One region of the Halalkalibacterium halodurans genome, then DNA from elsewhere that is predicted to be linked to it. Evidence: predicted binding sites of a transcription regulator. Region 1 holds the regulator's gene; each other region holds the start of a gene.

Region 1 (5,825 bases):
CAACGGCATCCGCTTCAAAGACGTTCATCAATTGAGGGATGGCAGGGTTAAGCATACTATTATTTAAAATCATCGTGAATGAACCGAACAAGACGGCACAAACGACCATCCATTTTTTCGGAATGTTTTTCATCATCTGTCACACCATTTCGCTTTTCGAAATAACTATTATCCATCTTAACAGATTTTCGATTAGAATGTCCTGATTTTAGCCCATGTTAGAACAGTTTCCATTACATTTTACTGTTACAGTTATCATGAGTTTGTCTTTCCGTTAATAGAAAAAAGAGCTAGTAAGCCTAGCCCTCCTCCTGTCTATATTCTTCTTGCCTCAATTTCTCTAGCTTTTGTACTTTTCGATATGTTAAGTGTGATACCCAAATGCTAAATTCGTACAGCAGTAATAGAGGTACCGTAACCATTAAATGGGAAATTAGTTCAGGTGGTGTAATAAAACCTGCGACGACTAGTAAGACAAAAAAGGCATATTTCCGTACACTGCGCAAAAATTCCGGGGTCACGATTCCAAGTCTTGTGAGGAACATAACCACCACCGGCAGTTGGAATAGCACACCGAACGGCATCGTAATCTGGAACAAAAACGTAAAGTATTCATTGATCCCATAAAGCTCGTTAATGTGTAACCGTTCCGCTAATCCCCCGATAAATTGGATCAGAAACGGAAACAAAATAAAATAGGCAAACGAAAGTCCACCAAGAAATAGGAAAAATGCAATCGGTATATACGCTAATGTGGCCTTGCGCTCGTTTTCATGAAGACCTGGACTGACGAAGGCCCACAATTGATATAAAATAATGGGAAATACAAGAATAAACGCACTCGTAAAAGCAAATGTCATATAGACCCGCAATGGATCTGTCAATTTGAATGCGTTCATCGGAAGGTCTTGTGCCGTCGGTGCGCCTTGTAAATACGTAATCATCGGTGTTGCCAGAAAAAATCCGACAACCAAGGCGATGGCAAAAAAGACGACGATGATTAAAATCCGCCGTCTTAACTCGGCGATATGGTCCATTAAGGACATGTCTCGTTCGTTCATACAACTACCTTCCTACTGTCCGTTCTGTTGATTCTCGTACTTTTTCTTATCGTCGTCCTCGTCCGCTAAGCCCTTTGTAGCATTTTTAAATTCACGCAATGTGTTTCCTGCCGCTTTCCCAAGCTCAGGCAATTTTTTCGGTCCGAAAATAAGCAACGCAACAAGTGCAATAATAAGAATGCTACCTGCACCTAATCCTCCAGGCATACTGACACCCCCTTCTTGTCCTATATCCTATTATAAAGGATAATGCTTTAAAAAATAAATGAGCGCCTGCAATTCAACCGATAAGTCAATATGGTGAACACGAACGTGCTCTGGCACCGCAATTCTTGCTGGTGTAAAGTTCAAAATCCCTTTCACTCCAGCGTTTACGAGACGGTCTGCTGTTTTTTGGGCAACCGCAGCAGGCACTGTTAAGATCGCCACCGATACGTCTGACGTTATTTTGTTCTCTAAATTGTCAAGATTTTCGATTTTTACACCACTAACAGTATTCCCTATTTTTTCCCGATCTACATCAAACGCCATGACAATTTGCGTATGATTGTTTTTTGAAAAGTTATAGTTTAACAAGGCGGTCCCTAGATTCCCTACACCGATGAGCATGACCTTCGTCAGCTCATCCTGATGAAGCGTCTTTCGAAAAAAGGTTAGCAAATAATTGACGTTATAGCCGTAGCCTTTTTTTCCGAGTGCACCAAAATAGGAGAAGTCACGCCGAATCGTCGCTGAATCCACCTTGACTGCTTCACTTAGCTCAGATGAGGAGACCCGTTGTTTTCCTGAAGCGTGCAAATTTTCAAGAAAGCGATAGTATAACGGTAAACGTTTAGCCGTTGCTTGTGGAATTTTCGTTGGTTCGTTGTTCATAGTCTGCCCCCAATTATCTACACGTCCTTATTCATGTCGTTTACTATTGTACACTATTTTCTCAAACCATGTAATCGTTTTACTTTCAGAGTCGTTTGTTGTTGATCGACCGGTATTACGGTACACTTAAAATAGACAACAAATGAATGTAGGATGATAAAAATGATTGTATTGCAATGTGTGAATATCACAAAATCGTTCGGGGCCGAAACGATTTTGTCGAACATTAAGCTTGAAGTAAAAACAGGAGATCGCGTCGCCCTTGTCGGCCGAAACGGAGCCGGGAAGTCGACGTTATTAAAAATCATCGCGGACAAGCTCTCCTATGATAGCGGTGATCTCATCATTCCTAAAGGTGTAGAAATCGGCTATTTAGAGCAGCATACAGGTTTAGAATCCGACCTCACGATATGGGACGAGATGCTGTCTGTCTTTGAACCGCTCCAGCAAATGGAACGGAGATTGCGGAAAATGGAAGAACAAATGGCGAACCCTTCTCTTTTAAACAATGCCTCGAGCTACGAAAAGCTCTTGGAGGAATATGACTCATTGCAAGTGGAGTTTAAAGATCGTGGCGGTTATCAATACGAGGCAGACATCCGCAATGTTCTCGCTGGTTTGCAATTTGCTGATTTTCCTTACCATGAAACGAAAATCGCCACTCTAAGCGGTGGGCAAAAGACACGTCTTGCTCTCGGAAAGCTATTACTGACAAAGCCTGACTTGCTTATTTTAGATGAACCGACGAACCATTTAGACATCGATACTCTATCATGGTTGGAGCAATATTTATCCGCGTATCCTGGGGCGATTTTGATCGTCTCCCACGATCGCTATTTCCTTGATAAGCTCGTGACGCAAGTCTATGAAATCTCACGAACGAAATCAACGAAATATGTCGGCAACTACAGTCACTATTTAGATGAGAAGGCACTTCGGTATGAGCAGGAGTTAAAAGAGTTCGAAAAACAGCAAAAAGAAGTGGCAAAGCTTGAGGATTTTATTCAACGTAACATCGCCAGAGCGTCGACAACAAAACGGGCGCAAAGTCGACGAAAAGCCCTTGAACGGATGACGAAACTAGATCGACCGAACAGCGACGAAAAATCGGCTTCCTTTTTCTTTGATATCGAGCGACAAAGCGGTAATGATGTTCTCCGTGTTCGCGATCTTACGTTCAGTTATGACGGAGATCCCCTTTTTTCTAGGTTAGATCTTGACCTAAATCGCGGAGAAAGTGTTGCACTCATCGGACCTAACGGTGCAGGAAAGTCAACGCTGCTAAAGCTGTTAACTAAAAAGCTTCAAGCTGAGCAGGGCACCATTGAGTATGGAAGTCACGTAAAAATCGGCTATTATGATCAGGAACAGGCGAACTTGCACTCGAACAAACAAGTGCTTTATGAGCTTTGGGATGATTACCCCCTTTTACCTGAAAAGGACATCCGTACGGTTCTGGGAAACTTTTTGTTCAGCGGCGAAGACGTGCTAAAAGTGGTGTCTGATTTGAGTGGAGGCGAAAAGGCACGCCTAGCGCTCGCCAAACTTATGATGGAGAAAGCGAACTTGCTTATTATGGACGAGCCGACCAACCACTTAGATCTCGATAGTAAAGAAGTGTTGGAAAACGCGTTGATCGATTATCCAGGAACGCTCTTGTTCGTTTCCCATGATCGTTATTTTCTAAACCGAATGGCGACACGAATTATCGAACTAGATGGAGGACAACCATCTGTCTTTTTAGGAGATTATGATTACTATTTAGAGAAAAAGCAAGAAATCAAAGAGCGGGAACGACTCGATGAATCATCTTCACATGCCGCAGCTGCCTCATCAAAGAAAGGGAGCTTTGAACAGGACAAGGAACAAAAGAAACGAGAGCGCCAGCGTCAACGGCGAATCGAACAAATTGAAGCCTCCATTGAGGAACTAGAGAAGCAACTGTCTACACATGAAGAAGCCCTCTGTAATCCGGAAGTGTTTACAGATCATGAGAAAGCTCTCTCACATCAACAGACCATCGATGAAGCGAAAAAAGCCGTCGATGCCCTCATGGAAGAATGGGAGCTTCTCCATGCAGAAGAAGGATAATAAAGCTCCCCCAGAAGACAACACGTTTTCAAGGGGGAGTTTTGTTACATCTCTTTTCCTTCGCTCATCATTTTCCCATTTTGCATTTGGGCAAGCAGCCAATAATAGTTCGTGGACACGATGAAAAACATGGAGGTTGCAGCCGCTACTACCCCTGAATCGTTTAACAACAATAGGGCTACTGAAGCAACAATGCCCCCTTTTAAAAACAACGATTGACCAGCGTCATATTTTTTGGCACTTTGCGTCCAGATCAGAACACCGAGAAGAAGGTAGCTCGTCACAAAAAGCTGTGTCCAGTTTGAATAGCGAAAAATCGTCATGTTCATGGCTACCTTTCGTTTCATTGTTTGAAGGACGTACTGGATATCTCCAGAAAGCAGCCGCTCATACGCGTCACCTATATGTGTAGACGGGCTATTCATTTGTAAAACAAACAGTAACAAAAGGGTGATGAGAAGTGCGCCCCCACTCACAATGACTAAATTCCACTTTGACAGCTGTTTTCCAATGAGCGTATAACCGACAAAGGCACACGCAATCCCCGCCGACAGCGTAGCTCCAGCATTCGCTCCAAACTGACTCATTCCGAGCATCATGAGTGTAAATCCGCTCACCACAAACACAATCACTAGCCGTTTCCACAGCTCTGTTTGCCAAACAGCTCCTGTGATGAGAAGAACAGCTGCAGCTATGTACAATCCGGCAAATTCATTGCCAATCCCATAATAACGGGCCCCTATGATCGGATCATAGCCAAGATACGAAGTGGCAATGAACGGGCCACCGTTCATTAAATCTATGCTGATCGCAGCAAATAAAAGAAATCCTAAAAGCCAGATCGGTTGTGCGCTTAGTTGTGTCGCCGTCCACCCCAAAATAAGGGAACATCCAATAACCGTGAGCACGAAGAGATATGGGCCAACTTCGTGCACGAATGGCGTCAATACTAATAGCCAAAGTGGCGTACTAACGGCCGAAGCAAGAATCATTTTCATCCCTAATCGCCAGCGTGGGTTCCCTTTTTTTACCCAACTTCCGATGCTCGCCACAAGAAGCATGACGACAAGCATTGTAATATAGCTAGATAAGACCGCCCCACGTGTACGAAAAATCGTAAATCGCTTATTCACTTCAGAGACAATTGCCTCTTTATCGTTTTCTACACTATCTACTTGAAACAGAAGGGGCCTCCCTGTCATTTGTGGGTCCGGACTAATATGAAAGTACGATAGGATCGTTGGCGCCACGTCAACATTGGCAAGTACATCAGACCTGCGAGTAGAAGCAGAATACGGACTACCTTTAAAGCCGCTGCCCCAAAAATAAGTGGGGGCTAAACGCTTCTTTTGCTTATACGCCTCATCGTGCATGATCGGGGCAAGAAGCCATACATCAGAGGCAGAGCCTGTCGTCACGTTGTGAATAAATGTCTCTAGACGATAGAGCTCCTTAGCCCGCTTCTCTGCAAAAATAGCTGATGGCATGTTCTTTTTCTGATCAAATAATCGGTACAGATCCCCCCACTCAATTACAGTGAATGCTTTCGAATCGGTTTGGTCACGCAGCTTTGAGAGCAGTGCCTCTTCGTTCATCGCCATTCCGTGCGGTGCACTCATTAGGGCTCGTACCGTTCCTTGTAGATCACCGGTAGCCCTTCCTTGACCATCCATGACAAACAAAGATCCGTAACGATGTGGTTCTGTTGCCGTATCGCTATGTCCAAAAACGTTCATTGTCACATCGTGTTGCTTTAGTAACGTTCCGAGTCGACCAACGAGATGGCCTTGAGCATTTTTT
Region 2 (5,825 bases), 210 kb from region 1:
AGGGTATGAGGATTGGTCGATCTAATGAAAAAATCCTGTTCTCTAAGAGAGAGCAGGATTTTTTTTCATTAATAGCTTAAAAGTGCAGCAAACATAAAAAAGAAAATAAGAAGAATGACATAAAGACCGACGACAATGGCCATCATGATGAGAAAGGCTTTAGAGTAATTTTCTTTGTTCGGATTGGCATTTCCGCCAAACGCCCAAATGCACACCATGATAAGATTTACGATGGGGATCACCAAAAGAAGCATCGTGATTAACCATTCAGACACTTTCATCACTGGAGCCGTTTCCTCTGCGACGTGAACAGTTGATTGAGCTGTAGTGGTTTGAACCTCTGTCTCCATCTCTTTCACCTCCTTCCAAAAAAGGAATCAATATGTAGCCGTAACTCTCTTATTTTAGCGATTACCGGCAGATTGTGCAATACAAGAAGGAGGCTTTTATTCATTTCTATTGCTTATGATAGAATCGTAGATAAGAAAAGGCGTGACGCTTGAATAGGATGTGGTTAGATGAAGATTGGATTGCTTCGTCATTTTAAAGTGACGAGAGGATACCCGAATCGGTTAGTAACATCGGATGAGCTGATGAAGTGGGTCGAAGAGTATGATGCGTCCGAGGTGGAGGCGAATGAGGTTGATTTACGAGGGATCGAATGGGAGAAGTGCTATTCGAGTGATTTGCCGCGGGCGATTCAAACGGCGGAGGCTGTTTATGATGGGGAAATCGAAAGGATGGAAGCCCTGCGCGAAATTCGGCTTGCGCCGCTTTTTCGTATGAACGTTCGCTTGCCACTGTTTGTCCATCTCCTGTTCATTCGCGGGGCGTGGTTGTTTAATCACAAGTCACAACCAGAAGCTAGGCAGGAAGTGATTGTGAGAATACGCTCTACTTTAGATGAGATCGTAAAGGAAGAGAAGGATGTGCTCATTGTTAGTCACGGTGGGGTGATGATGTTTATGCGCAAGGAACTGATGCGCCGTGGATTTCGTCCACAGGGAGCAGCCTTTAAGCGACCGGAAAACGGCAAGCTGTATGTGTTTGAAAAACAGGGCACCTGAGAGGTACCCTGTTTTTGCTATCGAGAGGTTACCACGTTCGAAACCCTCTAGAACCTGATTCCATGTGATGCAGCAATTCAGCAATCGGAATGGCATACGCTGCGATAATGAGAAAAGCGGCAATACCGATCCAAACCCACCATTTTTCCAAAAGCTTCGGCGTGCTTGATGGATCACTTTCTGCTAATGGAAACTCGACGATTTCCTCTTCGGTCGCCTTTGGGCCAACTAGGCTGATCACGACGATCACGATTAACAGCATGGCTGATAGAAACAGAATGGTTCCGCCAACGGCCATCGTCACATGGTTGGAAAAGATGCCGTCAAACCATGTTAAAGCGGCCTCGTGTCCACCGTACTCTGTGAATGCGGTTCTTCTCGGTGCACCGAGAAGTCCCAAGACGTGTTGTGCTGTTGACATGAGGAACATTCCGAGCGACCAAGTGATTACTTGGATCAACGCTAATTTTTTCGCGAGTCGTGAAAATGGCCTTCCGGTTAAGTAGGGAACAAGCCAAAAAGTCAATCCGTAAAACGTCATCGCAACAGGAGCGCCGACAGTAATGTGAAAATGGCCAACGACCCACAATGTATTGTGGACGACTTCATTTAGTTGAAAACTAGCGTTTATAATCCCGCCAATTCCCCCGGGAATAAAGAACAACATCGCAAGGAAGAGTGAAAGGAAGCGGACATCGCGCCACGGTAGTTTTGTAAACCAGCCGAATAGGCCTTTTCCTCCTTTTTCTCTACCGCTTATTTCGAACACGGCGAACATGGAAAATGCCGTCATCAAAGACGGAATGATGACCATAAAGGTTAAAACGGTTTGGAGAAATTTCCAAAAATGATCAATTCCAGGGTCAACGGCTTGGTGATGAAAGCCAACCGGGATCGAAAATAAGAGAAAGAGAATGAAGGCAAGTCGAGCAAGTGAGTCACTAAATACGTTGACGCCAAGCAGCTTTGGAACAATTAAATACCATGCCATATAGGCTGGAAGCAACCAAAAATAAACAAGGGGATGCCCGAAATACCAAAATAACGTCCGGCTCAGCCCGACATTAATGGTATCTACCCATCCGAAGGCTAGAGGGATGAATTGAAACAATACGGTCGCGACAACGCCTAAACATGCGATGATCCATAGAATGAGCGTGGTAACCGTCATAAAGGCAAACAGAGGGCTCAATGATCCTTTATGTCGCTTTTTCCACGAGACATAATGGCCAATTAAGGCGAAGCCACTAATCCAAGTCCCTACAACGAAAAGGGCTAATCCAATATAGAAAAAGCCATTCGCTTGTAGAGGAGCGTAAAAGGTGTACAACACGCTAGCCTCTCCAGACACGATCATGATGACCGTTATGATCGTACCTAGGGTCATGACGAAAAAACCGATCCATGAAGTCATGCGAACGTTATCACTGAAGGAGCCGAGGGTTTTACTCATCCCAGTATAAAAAAAGCCAAAAATGAAGTAGGTGGTGAACACGAGTGCGAGCAATACCCCGTGGGCTGTAAGAATTTGATAGTAATCAAGCCATGCAGGTAATTGAATCGCGTCATTGCGAATGAACACTTGCAGTAGACCGCATAAAGTCCCTACTAAAAAGGCGGCATAGGCTACATTAATGTTGGTCAAGGCGAGCTTGCGATCAGGCTTTGCAACGCTATCCGTTATCGTTAGCTTTTGGTCACGTAACGCTGTTTCGGTATTCATTGAGAAACCACCTCGATTTCCATGCTCATATAATGGTGACCCGCCCCGCAGTATTCATTACATACGATTAAATAATGTCCCGTTTCTTTAAAGGTGTACTCTTTTGTTGAAATGAGACCAGGGACCACCATCATATTGACATTCGTATTGACGATCGAAAAGCTATGAGTGACGTCCGTACTCGTAACGTTAAAAATGATTTTCTTGTCAACAGGTACGGTGATCGTATTTGGTTGATAGCTAAAGGCCATGGCGACAACGGCAACTTCGTAAGTGTCTTCGTCAATTTTCGTGACGCCAGGGCTATCAAAAGGGGGCGTTTCATGCACGCGTTCAGGGTCAATGGTGCTTGACCCCCCTGAAGGATGGTGATCAAAAGAAAAGGCACTAACGCCAATAATAGTAAGAAATAAAATAAGACAACAAATACTAAAAATCAGCCAAATTTTTTCGAATTTATGCAAATGCATAAGATTTCACCTCCTTGTTATTTAGCGAGTGACATAAAACAAATACATGCCAAACCAAGCAATACAAATAAGCAAGCCGAGAATAAACACACTAACTAATGTTCCTTTCAAATGAGTATGATGTGGTTCCTGATCGGTTTTTTTCACAAGATCACCTCATTCCTAGGTATTAATTACCATCATTGTATAAAATGAAATTATTTTAGTCTGTGACTTATATCACAATAGATAGAATTTAATGGAAAATGAAATTGGATCAACGATGGGTACTCATAATTAGTGGGTTTTTCGTTTCCAGTATTTTCAAAATTAATTGTGGAGGATCTGGATACAATATTTGACGGAAAGGGTGGTGATTGACAGTGCAAAAAGCATTAGGTGTTCACGAAAGTTTAGAACTGCATGAACTGCTAACGTTTAAAAATGTTTGCTTAACGAAATCTTCAACAATGATGGGGTTAGTTAATTGTGAAGAGCTTCGTGGTCTCATGCAGCAAGATGTTCAAGCAACAAAGCAATCCATTCAGCAAATTCAAAATTTAATGCAAGGCCAGTAGGAGGGAAGAACATGAATCAATTTGTCCAAAACATGACAGGAATGGGCCCAATGACAGATCAGGTCGTGGCAACCGATATGCTCATTGCTGCAAAAGCAGGAATTAAAAATATTGCGACCGCGATCTCAGAATCTGCAACACCAGAGGTTCGGGCGGCACTCCAACAGCAACTTGACCAACAAATCCGTTTTCACGGTCAAATGACCGAATACATGATGAAAAACGGGTACTACCATCCATATAATATGGAAGAGCAAGTAAGGGTGGATCTGGCAGCGGCGAATACAGCACTTTCGCAAGCTAATCAAGGTCAACAAATGCAGCAGTAATACATGTGCAGACTAAGACCATGGAGAGATGTGTCTCTGTGGTCTTTTTTCGTTTTAAACGATGTGACTTTCGGCCTAATGGTGAGCTGTTTTGACATTTGAGTTTATAGGCTTTTACCTTTTTTAAAAAAATGAACCTCTGATTTTTCAAGGAGTTCCTTTTCTGTTCCATGAGGGTGTGTGGCACTCTCGGTGCTTTTGCTTATAGTAAATTATTCAAAACACAAAGCAGAAATCAAGAATCTTTGAAAATGAAATTCGTTATCAATAATTTTTATTAAATTAAAATTATTATTGTTTAATTTTTTGTTTGTTCATGTTATGATATGTATGTTCATCATGATTTAGTGTTATTTTTAAAGGGGTTTTGGTCATTTAGAGTGAGTATTAATGATGATTATTATTCTCATTTAACCAATAATTAAACGAGAATGAATCTCAGTTTAATGATAATCGGAGGAGGAGATTTCCATGTTTGTAGAAACAAAATCTTTGAAACAAACAAATCGAATGGATACGAGTTGGTTTGAAAAATTAAAGCCTCATGCTGAGCTGTTAGCCGCTCTGTTTAGCGGCTTGCTCATTTCCATTGGATGGGTGTTGGAAAATCAGCAAATCATTCCTGTAGCTGTTGCCGTCTATTTAGCTGCGTATGTGATCGGTGGGTATGCGAAGGCAAAGGAAGGCATTGAAGAAACAATTGCAAATAGAGAATTGAATGTTGAAATGCTCATGATCTTTGCGGCGATTGGTTCCGCGGCAATTGGGTACTGGATCGAAGGAGCGATATTAATCTTTATTTTCTCATTAAGCGGTGCGCTTGAAACGTACACAATGAACAAAAGCAATAAAGAAATTTCGGCCTTGATGGAATTACAGCCGGAGGAAGCGCTACGGGTGAGAAATGGGAGTGAGGAAAGAATTCCTGTTAGTCAGTTACTAGTCGGGGATGTCATTGTCATCAAACCAGGGGAACGGGTGCCTTCCGACGGAAAGATCATCGAAGGTCAGACAAGTCTTGACGAAGCGGCGATTACAGGGGAATCCATCCCCGTTAGCAAGTCATTACACGACGAAGTATTTGCCGGAACGGTGAATGTGCGCGGAACGATTATGGTGGAAATTACGAAGCCGAATAGCGAGACCTTATTTCAAAAAATCATTCAATTAGTGCAAACGGCTCAAAGTGAGAAATCGCCGTCCCAGCAATTTATTGAACGATTTGAGGGGCCGTATGTAAAAACAGTTCTTGTGGCGGTCGGGCTCATGATGTTTGTGCCCCATTTTGCCTTTGGCTGGAGCTGGACGGAGACGTTTTACCGAGCGATGATTTTGCTTGTCGTGGCGTCCCCTTGTGCGCTCGTAGCATCGATCATGCCAGCGACTTTATCGGCGATATCGAATGGTGCCCGAAAAGGGATATTACTAAAGGGTGGTGTGCACCTTGAGAATCTTGGCCAGTTGAGAGCAATTGCGTTCGATAAAACAGGAACATTGACGAAAGGCACACCAGAGGTGACCGATGTTATTGTTCGTGATGGAATGACGAAGGAGGAGCTACTCACCTATGTGGTGTCGATTGAAAAATATTCAAACCATCCACTCGCTTCTGCCATTGTTCGCCATGCATCCACCTGTATGAACGATCAGCTAAAACCTGTAAACATGGAGGATGTGGC
Region 3 (5,825 bases), 360 kb from region 1:
CCTGACCTACGTAATGAGCCCAGCCCCCGCCATTGACGCCTTGGGCACCAACGAGAAGTACGAGGTTTAAGACTGCGCGGTAAATCGTGTCTGAGTTAAACCAATGGTTGATGCCAGCACCGACGATAATCATTGATCGACCTTCAGTGTCAATGGCGTTTTGCGCAAATTCTCTCGCGATTTTAATAGCGAGCTTCCGGTCAACCCCGGTGATTGTCTCTTGCCAGGCCGGTGTAAACGGTTCAGGGTCATTAAACGATAGGCTCGGTTGGCTCCCGATCCCTCTATTAACGCCATAGTTGGCAAGCGTTAAGTCAAATACTGTAGAAATGTAGACGTCTTCTCCGTTTAACTGGACGTGTTTAATCGGTAACGGTCGCTTGAGCACACGGTTTCCTTCATGTGAAAAGTAAGGAATGTTTACGGTACCAATAAAGTCTTCCTTTCCGAGCAACGATAGCTGTGGATTGATCGGCTCATTGCTCTGCTCATCTACCATATGCAAATTCCATTTTCCTTCGCCGTCCCAGCGCGAGCCCATTGTCCCTTGAGGGATGGAAAAATCACCCGTTGTTTCATCTAAAACGGCTGGCTTCCACTCATCATTGCCAGTCTCCCGTGCAATATCTTTTGCATGCAGGAAGCGGTCAGCTATAAACCAATCGCCATCTTTTCGCAAGGTAACTAAAAACGGGAGGTCGGTATATTGCTTGGCATAATCAATAAAGCGCTCGGTTGGCTTATTCACATAAAACTCTTGTAAAATGACGTGGCCCATTGCCATCGCTAGAGCACCATCTGTCCCTTGCTTAATGCTTAACCAGTCATCGGCAAACTTAGTGGATTCGGCAAAGTCAGGGCTAATGGAAATCACCTTAGCCCCTTTGTAACGGGCTTCAGCTAAGAAATGGGCGTCTGGCGTCCGGGTCAGCGGCACGTTCGAGCCCCATGTCATAATGTAGCCGGCGTTGTACCAATCGCTGCTTTCTGGTACATCGGTCTGATCGCCCCAAATTTGCGGGGAAGCTGGCGGGAGGTCTGCATACCAATCGTAGAAGCTAAGCATCGGTCCACCCATGAGCTGCATGAATCTTGATCCTGCCGCGTGACTAACCATGGACATAGCAGGAATGGGGGAGAACCCAACATTCCGATCAGGACCATAGTTTAAAACGGTATAAAGAAGGGAGGTGGCAATCAGCTTCAGCACGTCAGACCATTCGGCGCGGACAAATCCCCCTTTTCCCCGTGCTTGCTTATAGGCTTTTGCTTTTTCAGGGTTCTCCACAATCGACTTCCACGCATCAAGTGGATTGTCGTGAACACGCAAAGCTTCTTGCCACATCTTCATCAACACACCGCGAATGTACGGGTATTTCACGCGAAGAGGGCTATAAATATACCAAGAAAAGCTTGCACCTCGAGGACAGCCACGTGGCTCAAAGTCTGGCATGTCAGGCCCTGTAGATGGATAGTCAAGGCGCTGGCCTTCCCATGTAACAATTCCGTTTTTGACGTAAATGTTCCAGCTGCATGAGCCGGTACAATTGACTCCATGAGTTGAGCGAATAACTTGATCATGCTGCCAACGTTTTCTGTAGACATCCTCCCATGATCGATCGTCATAGGTTGTTTGGCTATGGTTGTTCGCATGGTGCTCAATAGGTGAAAAATAGTTTAACCTGTTTAAAAGGGGATTTTGATTCTTTTTCCTCATAAGTCTACTCACTCCTTTTGCTCCGTGGTGTTACCCTCACTATAGCGAGAGGAGAATTGGCACCTTGTTAACTTTGTCACACACTTGCTGGATTTCACCATTTCGTCATACTTCTAGCTCTCTTTATAAAAAATCTCTTTCCAAGCATTCACTCGGAAGGGGATTCCAATGTACAGACGTAGTGGCTCTGTTCATCGCATATGGTACCGTAACAAGATCAATACAAGTGTATCTTTTCAGTCAGGATGAAGTGTCAAAGTTCATAAACAGAAGCATCTAAGTCAAGCGTTTGTTTAACGGGAATCCCCCTTCAGAGCCGAATGATTAATTCGTTTATAACGATCGTACAAAGTAGGAAAAAGGACTGTGATCTATATCACAAAATCTAAGGTTCTCCTCTGGGGAGAGCGCTTATTCGCCATTTTTTGAGGAGGGGTGGAGATAACGCAAAAACAATTGATAGGAAAGGGAGATGTTTTGCTGTAAGAGGACGAGGAAGTTCATTTGCAATTGAGAACTGTAGGTCATCATATGTTTAAAATTCGCAAAAGGGATTTCAAGCAAGATTGTATGGGAGGCCGGTTCGATCGACATGTGCGGTGAAGCGAAAATGGCGCCTTTCTCATCAAAGGGGAATACATCTCCCTCCCCCCATGTGGCGATCGTTTTGGTTGTTTCAGCATGATGGGCTTGATTCACAAGCAAGAGGCTCCCTTTCAAGACGATATAAATTGATTGGGAGTGAAGGGAGGAACTGGAGTCGGTTTGGGAAGTGAGTCGAATCAAGTTCCCGTGCTTCATCAGCTTTTTAATGATTGAAAGTGAGACTCCTAGAAAAATAGGTGTATTTTTCAAAAAGAAAACATAGCGGAACCGTTCCATGAAAACATCCTCCTTTGTGACATGTACCTTAAGTGTAACCACGAAGACAGAGGTTTGCAGTGACATGGTTCACACGCCACTTGTATGAGAAATGTCACGTTCTCTCGAATCGTCAGTTTTTATAATAGGGAAAGAGGAGGTGAACGATGTGAACATGTTGATTCCAAAGCAACACGGGGCATGGGCGATGCTCGTCATTCCGTATGTTTTAGGGATGGTGAAAGGAGGAGTGGTTTGGTGGCATCTTCCCCTAGCGGTTGGCTGGTTATTTCTCTATTTAGTCGCTTATCCATTGACGATGCTCGTAAAAAAGCGGCAAATGGACGTGTACAAAAAGTGGGCCGTTCGGTACGGAGTGGTTGCTGCTTGCTTCCTGCTCCCCGTTGTCTGGATGTATCCTCCGCTGCTACTTTTAGGCTCGCTATTATTCCCGTTGTTTCTCGTCATGATGATGTATGCGAGGAAGAATGACGATCGGGCGTTTTTAAATGATCTTGTAGCCGTTGTCATTTTTAGTGCTGCAGGTCTTGCAAGCTATTGGCTGGGAGCAGAAAGACTCGACGAATGGGCCTTGTTTATTTTTGGTCAGACGATGTTGTTTTTTGTTGGGAGTGCCTTTTATGTGAAGTCAATGATTCGTGAAAAGAATAATAGATGGTTTGCTCGTTATTCTTGGGTCTACCATGTTCTCGCCCCATGTCTATCGCTGGCGATGGGGGCAGGATGGGCAGTTCTTGCCCTTATTCCAAGCAGTATACGAGCATGGGTGTTGTACGGTAAAAAGCTAAGTATCATGAGAATAGGGATCTATGAAGTGATCAACGCCAGCTTTTTTCTATTGGTAATTAGTAGCTTTTTATTATGGTAGGTTGAGAGTCCAACTAATCGATGTTACAAATGTCAATCGGACAATTTTCGCAATCAATTTCGTTTTTTAAAAAATCGAGTTCATGAATCACAATTTTCCCAGAAGGTTCTATAGAGATGACACCTAGCTTCCGTAACTCACCGAGCATCCGGTTCACACTTTCTCTAGCGGCCGCACAAAAATTCGCCAATTCCTGATTTGTGAGGACGATGTTAATGAGAATTCCATCAACTCGTTGAATGCCGTAGCTGTTTGCAAGGCGGATGAGGGTTGAGTAGAGTGCGCCTTTTTTTCCATTAAGGAGAAGGTCGCGAATTTTCGATTGGATTTTTCGTAAATGGGTGCTCATCCATTTCATGAATTCAAACGTCAATGCGCCATTTTCCACGAGTTCTTTTTCGAGCTTGTTTTTATTAATGACCAACACTTCGCCGTCAGAAAGAACCTTCGCGCTAAGCATATATTTTGCTTCTTCTGAAAAAAGCGTAAGCTCGCCGACGATATCATTTGCCTTGCACATGCGCAACGTCATTTCTTTTCCATCGGCGGTTAGTTTTTCGATTTGCACAAGGCCGGACTGAATGAGATAAAGCTCCTCAGCTTCCATTCCCTCTTGAAATAGATACGTATCTTTCCAGATTTTCTTTCGTGTACTAAGCTGTTGAAGTAAATGATGGAGGTCATCGGAAAGCAAGTCTTTATCAGAAGATCGAACCGGGACATTCATTATGCGCCACCCCTTTAAAAAAATCATGTGGAAGTAATTTTATTTTATCGTTTAAATTGCGGCTTGGGGCTTGGTAAAACGAACAATCCGGTGAACGTGTTACGATAAAAGGAGCCTGAGCGTATGTGCCCAGGCTCAATTTACATCGACTTGTTTAAAACGTTGCCCGTGTTTCGTAAGTCTTGAAAGTACATCCAGACGACAAGGACAAAGCTAGCAAGGGCCACTTCTGAGAGGGCCATAAACCCGATGGCATACTGTCCTGTTGCTTGATACACCATCGCTAAAATGAGCGGAGGGAAAAATCCTCCGAGCCCGCCCATAGCTGCGACAATGCCATTGACGATTCCCGCTTGCTGCGAGAAATAGAGAGGAACGAGCTTAAATATCGTCCCATTTCCAACTCCCGCACATACCGCAACCGTTAGCACACCGACTGTATACATTTCGATCCCTGGCGAAAAGGCCAATACAATACTAGAGAGAGTAAACCCAGCGAAAACATACATTAACAAAATCAGGGGGTTCATCCTGTCCGCCAGCCAACCTCCGACAGGCCGGATGAAGGTGGCCAGCGCGATAAACCCTGCGGTGCGAAGCCCAGAATCCACCGGAGTGAGCCCATAATGGTTGACGAGAAAGTTTGGCAAATAGATCGTAAAGGCAACAAAGGCGCCGAATGTGATAAAGTAAAATAAGCTGAAAAACCACAAAAGCCGATTCCGATACACTGCTTTCATTTGCTCCTTCATAGGGGCGTCCACCTTCGCTTCATGCCGATCACCTAAAAGAAAGTTGAACAGCGCAAAAGCGGCGAGGAGGACAAGATAGATACGAATGGTTTGTTCCCATCCGAACGTTTGCGCTAAAATAGGCGCTGAAAAGGTGGTAATTGCGGTTCCAATGTTGCCAACACCGTAAACCCCATTCACAAAGCCGTGCTTCTCTTTTGGATAGTATTTTGGCAGGGACGTCACCCCGATCGAAAAAACAGCTCCGCCAATTCCGAGAAAAAAACCACCGATTAGTAAATCTACCAATGAACTAGCCACACTGAGCCAAAAGACGGGAAATAGAAGCAAGAGGAAACTCGTCATGAACGTTAATCGAGCACCGAATTTGTTCGTGTAATACCCTAAGGGAATGCGAAGAAGGGAACCGAGAACGACAGGGATAGCCGTCACCCATGCAATCTGGCTGTCGGTCAGCTCAATGTCTTGGCGAATATGAGGCATTAACGCCGAAATCAACACCCACACCATAAACCCGACGACTAAACTAAACGATTGAAGAGGTAATTGTCGTTTTTGTCGATCAATCATCGTAATTGGACTCCTTTCAATAGAGAAAGTAACGGTAGCTGTAAACAGTTTCATCTTACAAAAAGTCAATCAGGGGTATTGTGAAATACATCACAGGGATGGGAAGAATTTTCGAGCTCATGAAAAGAGGAGTCTATGCTACAGGTTACACAGAAAGAAAAACGAAACATGCTCAAAGCCATTGTAGGTTAAAGTAATGAATGGATGGTCGGACTTGTAGTAGGAACTATCGGTAAGAAAGTAGAGGAGATATGATGGAGAGGATTCAGGAACTTTTAGAACAAATCGTGAAATGGTTGATCTTTTCTA
Region 4 (5,825 bases), 790 kb from region 1:
CTGAAAATAAAGGAACGCCGGAAGTAGGTTGGAGTTTCGATACTCGCTATACCGATCTGCCATCCATGATGTTTTCAAATGTTGAACCAGAGCCTGTGGAGGCGCCGAAGCTGGTCATTCTGAACGATAGTCTAGCTCAATCACTCGGATTGGATCCAGTTGCGCTGCAACATCAAAACAGTATCGCCGTGCTTGCTGGCAACGAGGTGCCGAAGGGTGCTGCTCCTCTTGCGCAAGCATACGCTGGCCATCAATTTGGCCATTTTACGATGTTAGGGGACGGCCGAGCGATCCTTCTCGGGGAACAGATTACGCCAAATGGAGAGCGATTTGATATTCAGCTAAAAGGATCGGGGCGTACGCCTTATTCAAGGCAAGGAGATGGCCGAGCGGCTCTTGGACCGATGCTGCGAGAGTACATCATAAGTGAAGCGATGCACGCCTTGGGAATTCCGACAACGCGTAGCCTGGCAGTTGTGACAACCGGTGAATCCGTATTCCGGGAAACGGTGCTTCCGGGGGCGATTCTTACCCGGGTGGCCGCTAGTCATATACGGGTCGGCACGTTCCAATTCGCTGCCAATGCAGGGTCGGAGGAAGAGCTTAAAGCACTGGCTGATTACACGTTGGCGCGGCATTTCCCAGAAGTTGAAGCCGATCGCGAAAACCGTTATCTCGCCTTGCTACAGGAAGTGATCAAGCGTCAGGCTGAACTGATCGCCAAATGGCAGCTCGTCGGCTTTATTCATGGTGTGATGAACACAGACAACATGACGATTAGCGGGGAAACGATTGACTATGGCCCTTGTGCTTTCATGGATGTGTACGATCCGGAAACGGTTTTCAGCTCGATTGATACGCGTGGTCGTTATGCGTATGGCAATCAACCGCGGATCGGGGCGTGGAACCTTGCCCGTTTTGCAGAGGCTCTTTTGCCGCTGTTGGCCGATGATCAGGACGAAGCGATCAAGCTGGCCGAGGCGGAAATTTCCAATTACGCGGAGCAGTTTGAGCACCATTGGCTGAATGGAATGAGAGCTAAGCTCGGTTTGTTCAACGAAGAATCCGAGGACCTGTCCCTCATAAAAGATCTGCTCGAAGTAATGCACAAGCATAAGGCAGACTTTACGAATACGTTCCGCGCGCTCACGTTCGATGAACAGGAAGAGACGGGCTTGCACGACAAACTCGAATTCACGGAATGGCATGAGCGATGGCAGGCTCGATTAGGGAGACAGGAACAAACGAAAGATGATTCTCATAACTTGATGAAAATGAGTAATCCAGCGGTGATTCCTCGGAACCATCGGGTAGAAGAGGCTTTGGAGGCCGCGGTTGAACAAGAAGACTATCAAGTGATGGAACGGCTCCTAAAAGTGCTGGCCAATCCATTTGCCCATTCTCCTGAACAAAAGGCGTACGCCAAACTTCCTGCTCCTTGCGCCATTCCGTACCGCACTTATTGCGGAACGTAAGACCAGTGCGAAACTCGCCAATTGGCGGGTTTTTTGCATTATTTGAGCAGCTGTCATTAAGTTTCCCTCATTTATTGGTGAAAAAAACCAGAATAGGTAGTATGATCATGATAGGACACAAACGAAAATCAATGACCCTATCATGAGCAGATTTTTATATGAGGATAGGAATTTTATTCTATTCATCTGAATCTTCTGATCTGTTTATCTCGTACTTATAAAAGATCATGCTCGGAAGGGGCCGGTTGCTCATTTTTCACCACGGATTACCGTACCGAGAAAACGGAGGAGATCGGTGACAAGTTAAAAAAAAGAACGTGTCATCAAAGTAAGGGAATCTTAAATCGTACCTTAAGGAGTGGAAACCATGAATGTTGTATTACTTGTCAGTGCTGTCATTACAATGATCGTTGTTCTTAATAACATCATTTCCATTGAAAAAAAGAAGCCTTCATCGATGGGAAAGGAAATCAAACAAACACTTCATATGATGCCATGGGGCCTTCTACTGCTGGGATGTCTAATTCTCATCCCTTTTGAAGTGTGGGTCCTAACTGGAAGCTCCAATGATTGGGACGGTGTCTATATTGTTGCAGCTACGTTTATCATGACGCTCATTCTATGTTATGCGTACTATTACAAACGAAAGCAGCTTTAATTATTGTTTATTTTTTGTTCTAATATGACCTCTTGAAATAAAATTCAACTGGCTCGAAGGCAATTTTTAATAATCACGAACTAAGGGGAAGACAACTGAAACGGAAACTATTGATTGTGTTTCCTGTCATAGTACGTATGTTCTTCTTCATTTTTTAGACAAATTTAGTACGACAAATGATATTGCGGTTTTCTAAAAGCTGTAGTACAATTTAAATGTGAAATAGTTCACAAATTAAGAATTGAGCTATCAAACTTGTTTTTATCTCTTTTCATGTGAAATACTTCACATAATGAAATTCAGTAGTGGTATGGGTCATCAAGAAGAATGTTCATTTTGGGAAATGGACAGACTGTAAGTGGAGGCAGGTTAGAGTTGCATGTACAACTATGGCATGCGCTCCTGTAGCAGAAGGCTCGGCAATCGCCGAGTTTACTTTAAAAAAATCATGTGAAAATATTCACAAACAAAGTAACTTGGAGGGATTTCTTATGGCTATTACTAAAGGAAACAAAATTGTCTTAGTTGGTACAGGTGCGGTTGGTTCAAGTTATGCGTATGCGTTAATGAATCAAGGGATCAGTGACGAGCTCATCCTAGTTGACTTAAATGAGGAGAAGGCGAAAGGGGACGTATTGGACTTAAATCATAGCATTGTGTACGCACCTAGCCCAATGGAAATTAAGTTCGGTTCATATGAGGATTGCAAGGATGCAGCACTTGTTGTCATCTGTGCCGGGGCTGCGCAAAAACCTGGGGAGACGAGATTAGATTTAGTTCATAAAAATGTGGGCATTTTCGATTCGATTGTAGGGAACATCATGAAGTCCGGCTTTAATGGCATCTTTCTAGTTGCGACAAATCCTGTCGATATTTTAGCGTACGCCACTTGGAAATTCTCAGGCTTGCCGAAGGAGCGTGTCATTGGCTCAGGAACCGTGTTAGATACGGCGAGATTTCGCTATTTGCTTGGAGAAGAAATGAACGCTGCGCCCACAAGTGTTCATGGCTACATTATTGGCGAGCATGGGGATTCACAGCTGCCGGTCTGGAGCTCTGCTACCATTGCGGGAACGCCAATTGCTCCTAGATTAACCGACGAGAAAAAGCAAGAAATGGCTGAAAATGTGCGCGATGCCGCCTACAAAATCATTGAGGCGAAAGGGGCAACGTATTATGGTATCGCCACAGGGTTAGCAAGAATTACGCGAGCGATTTTAAAAAACGAAAATGTTGTTCTCCCTGTCGGTACGTTGTTAGAAGGAGAAAATGGTCATGACGATGTCTATATTGGCGTACCAGCGATCATTAATCGTGAAGGCGTTAGACAAGTGGTCGAGCTTTCCCTAAACGACGAGGAAAAAGAAAAATTTGCTCGCTCTGTTGAAACGTTAAAAGACATTCAAGCAGCCATTTGGTCGTAGACAATCGATCAACATCTAAGGCAAGGGAGCCGTTACTATGTTAGTTGAAACATACGATCCATTTCAACATTTAGCCGTATCAGCATTCGTTGCAGCGATTCCGATCCTGTTACTCCTTTTATGCTTGACTGTTTTCAAAATGCAAGGAATTCAAGCAGCTCTTTTGACTTTACTCGTGACGTTTTTTATTGCTGGGCTCGTATTTCATTTACCTTTCGGCGAGTCCATAGGCAGTATTGTACAAGGGGTTGTGCAAGGACTGTGGCCGATCGGTTACATTATTGTGATGGCCGTTTGGTTATATAAAATTGCGGTTGCATCTGGAAAATTTGCTGTGTTACGAGGAAGCATTATAGGTATATCAAGAGATCAGCGAATTCAGTTATTACTCATCGGATTTTGTTTTAATGCGTTCCTTGAGGGGGCTGCGGGCTTCGGGGTACCGATTGCGATCTGTGCGGTTCTCTTAGTATCATTAGGCTTTAAGCCATTGCAGGCAGCCATGCTTTGTTTGATTGCAAACGGTGCTTCCGGTGCATTTGGAGCGATTGGAATCCCGGTTGGTATTATTGATACGCTTGGATTAGAAGGTCAAGTCACGTCAATGGACGTGTCGATGATGACAGCTTTGACGCTGCCGATGATTAATTTTACCATTCCATTTTTACTTATTGGGTTAATGGACGGTTGGAAAGGGATCAAGGAAATCCTCCCAGCCATTCTCGTCACATCTTCCGTTTACACTGTGTCACAAGCCCTTATTACAATCTTTATAGGTCCAGAGTTGGCCGATATTATACCATCACTCTTAACCATGGGCTTACTGGCGTTGTTTCTTAAAAGATGGCAGCCGCGGAACATCTTCTTACTCAACGGAAACGGTTGTGAGTCCGAACATGCTTCATTAAAGGATGTCATCAAGGCATGGTCTCCGTTTTACTTGTTAACGATGTTTGTTTTTCTTTGGAGCTTACCAGCCTTTAAAGGATTGTTTGCTGAAGGGGGAGCACTTGAGTTTTCAAAGTGGGCATTTGTTGTCCCTGGATCATCGATTGAGGTAGGGGTTGATTTTATCGGAGCAACAGGAACCGCGATTCTATTAGCAGCAGTTACAACCGTAACCACTACGAAAACGATTCGCATGAAGGAGAGTATTAGCCTTCTTAAAAAAGTGATCGTCGACTTCTCCATTCCGATCATGATGATCTGTGCCATTATTGGAATCGCAAAATTAATGACCTATGGGGGTCTAACGATGGCTTTAGGGGAGGCAGTTGCCACCACAGGGGCGTTCTTCCCCTTCCTTTCACCAATCTTAGGGTGGATTGGCGTATTTATGACAGGTTCAGTCGTGAACAATAATACATTATTTGCCCCGATTCAAACGACAGCAGGCTCGATTATCGGGACCAATCCTTCATTACTAGTTGCTGCAAATACAGCTGGTGGCGTCATGGCTAAGCTAGTGTCACCGCAATCGATCGCTATTGCAACGGCAGCGGTTGGAGAAACCGGCAATGAAGCAGCCTTAACAAAAATGACGTTGAAATATAGCTTTGGATTACTCGTGTTTGTCTCGGTATGGACGTATATTTTATCTCTACTCTTTTAAAGATACGTTAAAACAAATTGGAAAAAGGATTAGAGCAATTGTCGCTCTAATCCTTTTTGGGCATCGTTTCAATGGTGAATATTTTTTCTTTTATGAATGGAGAGTGAGTTATCTTATTTTCTTGAACATAATGACTTAGTATTACCTGAAACAATGAAAGCCCTACCTCTCTTCCATCCTTACGGCTCCTTGACCGCGCCAGTGTGAATCAGATTTGTAAACATTAAGTAACTATTTGAATCGAGAAAGTTGATGTAACGTTAAAATTCGTAGAAGAAATGTGTACGATCATAAGGATGAAAGTGTAGAAAAAAGAGGATCATTTATTGAACGTAAGCGGGAAATGGATGAGAGTGTCTAAAAAGCAGTTGACCAACTAACTAAAGCTTTTAATATGATTTTCAGTGATGCCTTCGATTAACCCTAATTCACTATTTAAAAATTCACGTGCGTCATCCAACATTTTCTTTTCACTTGGATTAAGTGCTTTTTCTTTTTTTATACGCATTAAATCGCGTACAACTTCAGCACCTTCTTGAATATGGCCCGTTTTCATTTTATCTGCGTTCATTTTATACCTTTCCTTCCACGGAAGTAACTGCTCTGACTCTCCGTGCTGAAAGATGTGTATAATTTGTTTTAATGCCGTTAGGTCC

The links. Region 1 encodes Rex, which represses fermentation and respiration genes when NADH is low (regulators of the CRP and FNR family bind a similar motif). Its sites were predicted from a motif close to TTGTGAAATATTTCACAA; they were not measured.
Region 2: FED51_RS21265 (cytochrome c oxidase subunit 2A) is a predicted target of Rex. The motif match lies at 3,468-3,485, and genes of this name have one in related genera.
Region 3: FED51_RS01345 (nitrate reductase subunit alpha) is a predicted target of Rex. The motif match lies at 1,782-1,799, and genes of this name have one in related genera.
Region 4: FED51_RS20130 (L-lactate dehydrogenase) is a predicted target of Rex. The motif match lies at 2,407-2,424, and genes of this name have one in related genera.

Annotation. Positions count from the first base shown of each region.
Region 1 covers NZ_CP040441.1:617,740-623,564, reverse strand. The annotation lists gene FED51_RS03145 (MDR family MFS transporter) at 1-133, opposite strand, end outside; gene tatC (twin-arginine translocase subunit TatC) at 300-1,061, opposite strand; gene FED51_RS03135 (twin-arginine translocase TatA/TatE family subunit) at 1,074-1,268, opposite strand; gene FED51_RS03130 (redox-sensing transcriptional repressor Rex) at 1,299-1,934, opposite strand; gene FED51_RS03125 (ABC-F family ATP-binding cassette domain-containing protein) at 2,097-4,025, shown strand; gene FED51_RS03120 (hypothetical protein) at 4,070-5,825, opposite strand, start outside.
Region 2 covers NZ_CP040441.1:830,407-836,231, forward strand. The annotation lists gene FED51_RS04055 (RDD family protein) at 1-25, shown strand, start outside; gene FED51_RS04060 (hypothetical protein) at 69-350, opposite strand; gene FED51_RS04065 (histidine phosphatase family protein) at 519-1,067, shown strand; gene FED51_RS04070 (b(o/a)3-type cytochrome-c oxidase subunit 1) at 1,096-2,790, opposite strand; gene FED51_RS04075 (cytochrome c oxidase subunit II) at 2,787-3,260, opposite strand; gene FED51_RS21265 (cytochrome c oxidase subunit 2A) at 3,282-3,407, opposite strand; gene FED51_RS04080 (hypothetical protein) at 3,623-3,817, shown strand; gene FED51_RS04085 (spore coat protein) at 3,829-4,146, shown strand; gene FED51_RS04090 (heavy metal translocating P-type ATPase) at 4,618-5,825, shown strand, end outside.
Region 3 covers NZ_CP040441.1:260,735-266,559, forward strand. The annotation lists gene FED51_RS01345 (nitrate reductase subunit alpha) at 1-1,717, opposite strand, end outside; gene FED51_RS01350 (cyclic nucleotide-binding domain-containing protein) at 2,129-2,599, opposite strand; gene FED51_RS01355 (YwiC-like family protein) at 2,754-3,467, shown strand; gene FED51_RS01360 (fumarate/nitrate reduction transcriptional regulator Fnr) at 3,481-4,194, opposite strand; gene FED51_RS01365 (nitrate/nitrite transporter) at 4,335-5,516, opposite strand; gene FED51_RS01370 (hypothetical protein) at 5,771-5,825, shown strand, end outside.
Region 4 covers NZ_CP040441.1:4,140,316-4,146,140, reverse strand. The annotation lists gene FED51_RS20140 (protein adenylyltransferase SelO) at 1-1,475, shown strand, start outside; gene FED51_RS20135 (hypothetical protein) at 1,843-2,133, shown strand; gene FED51_RS20130 (L-lactate dehydrogenase) at 2,625-3,557, shown strand; gene FED51_RS20125 (L-lactate permease) at 3,595-5,169, shown strand; gene FED51_RS20120 (CarD family transcriptional regulator) at 5,546-5,825, opposite strand, start outside.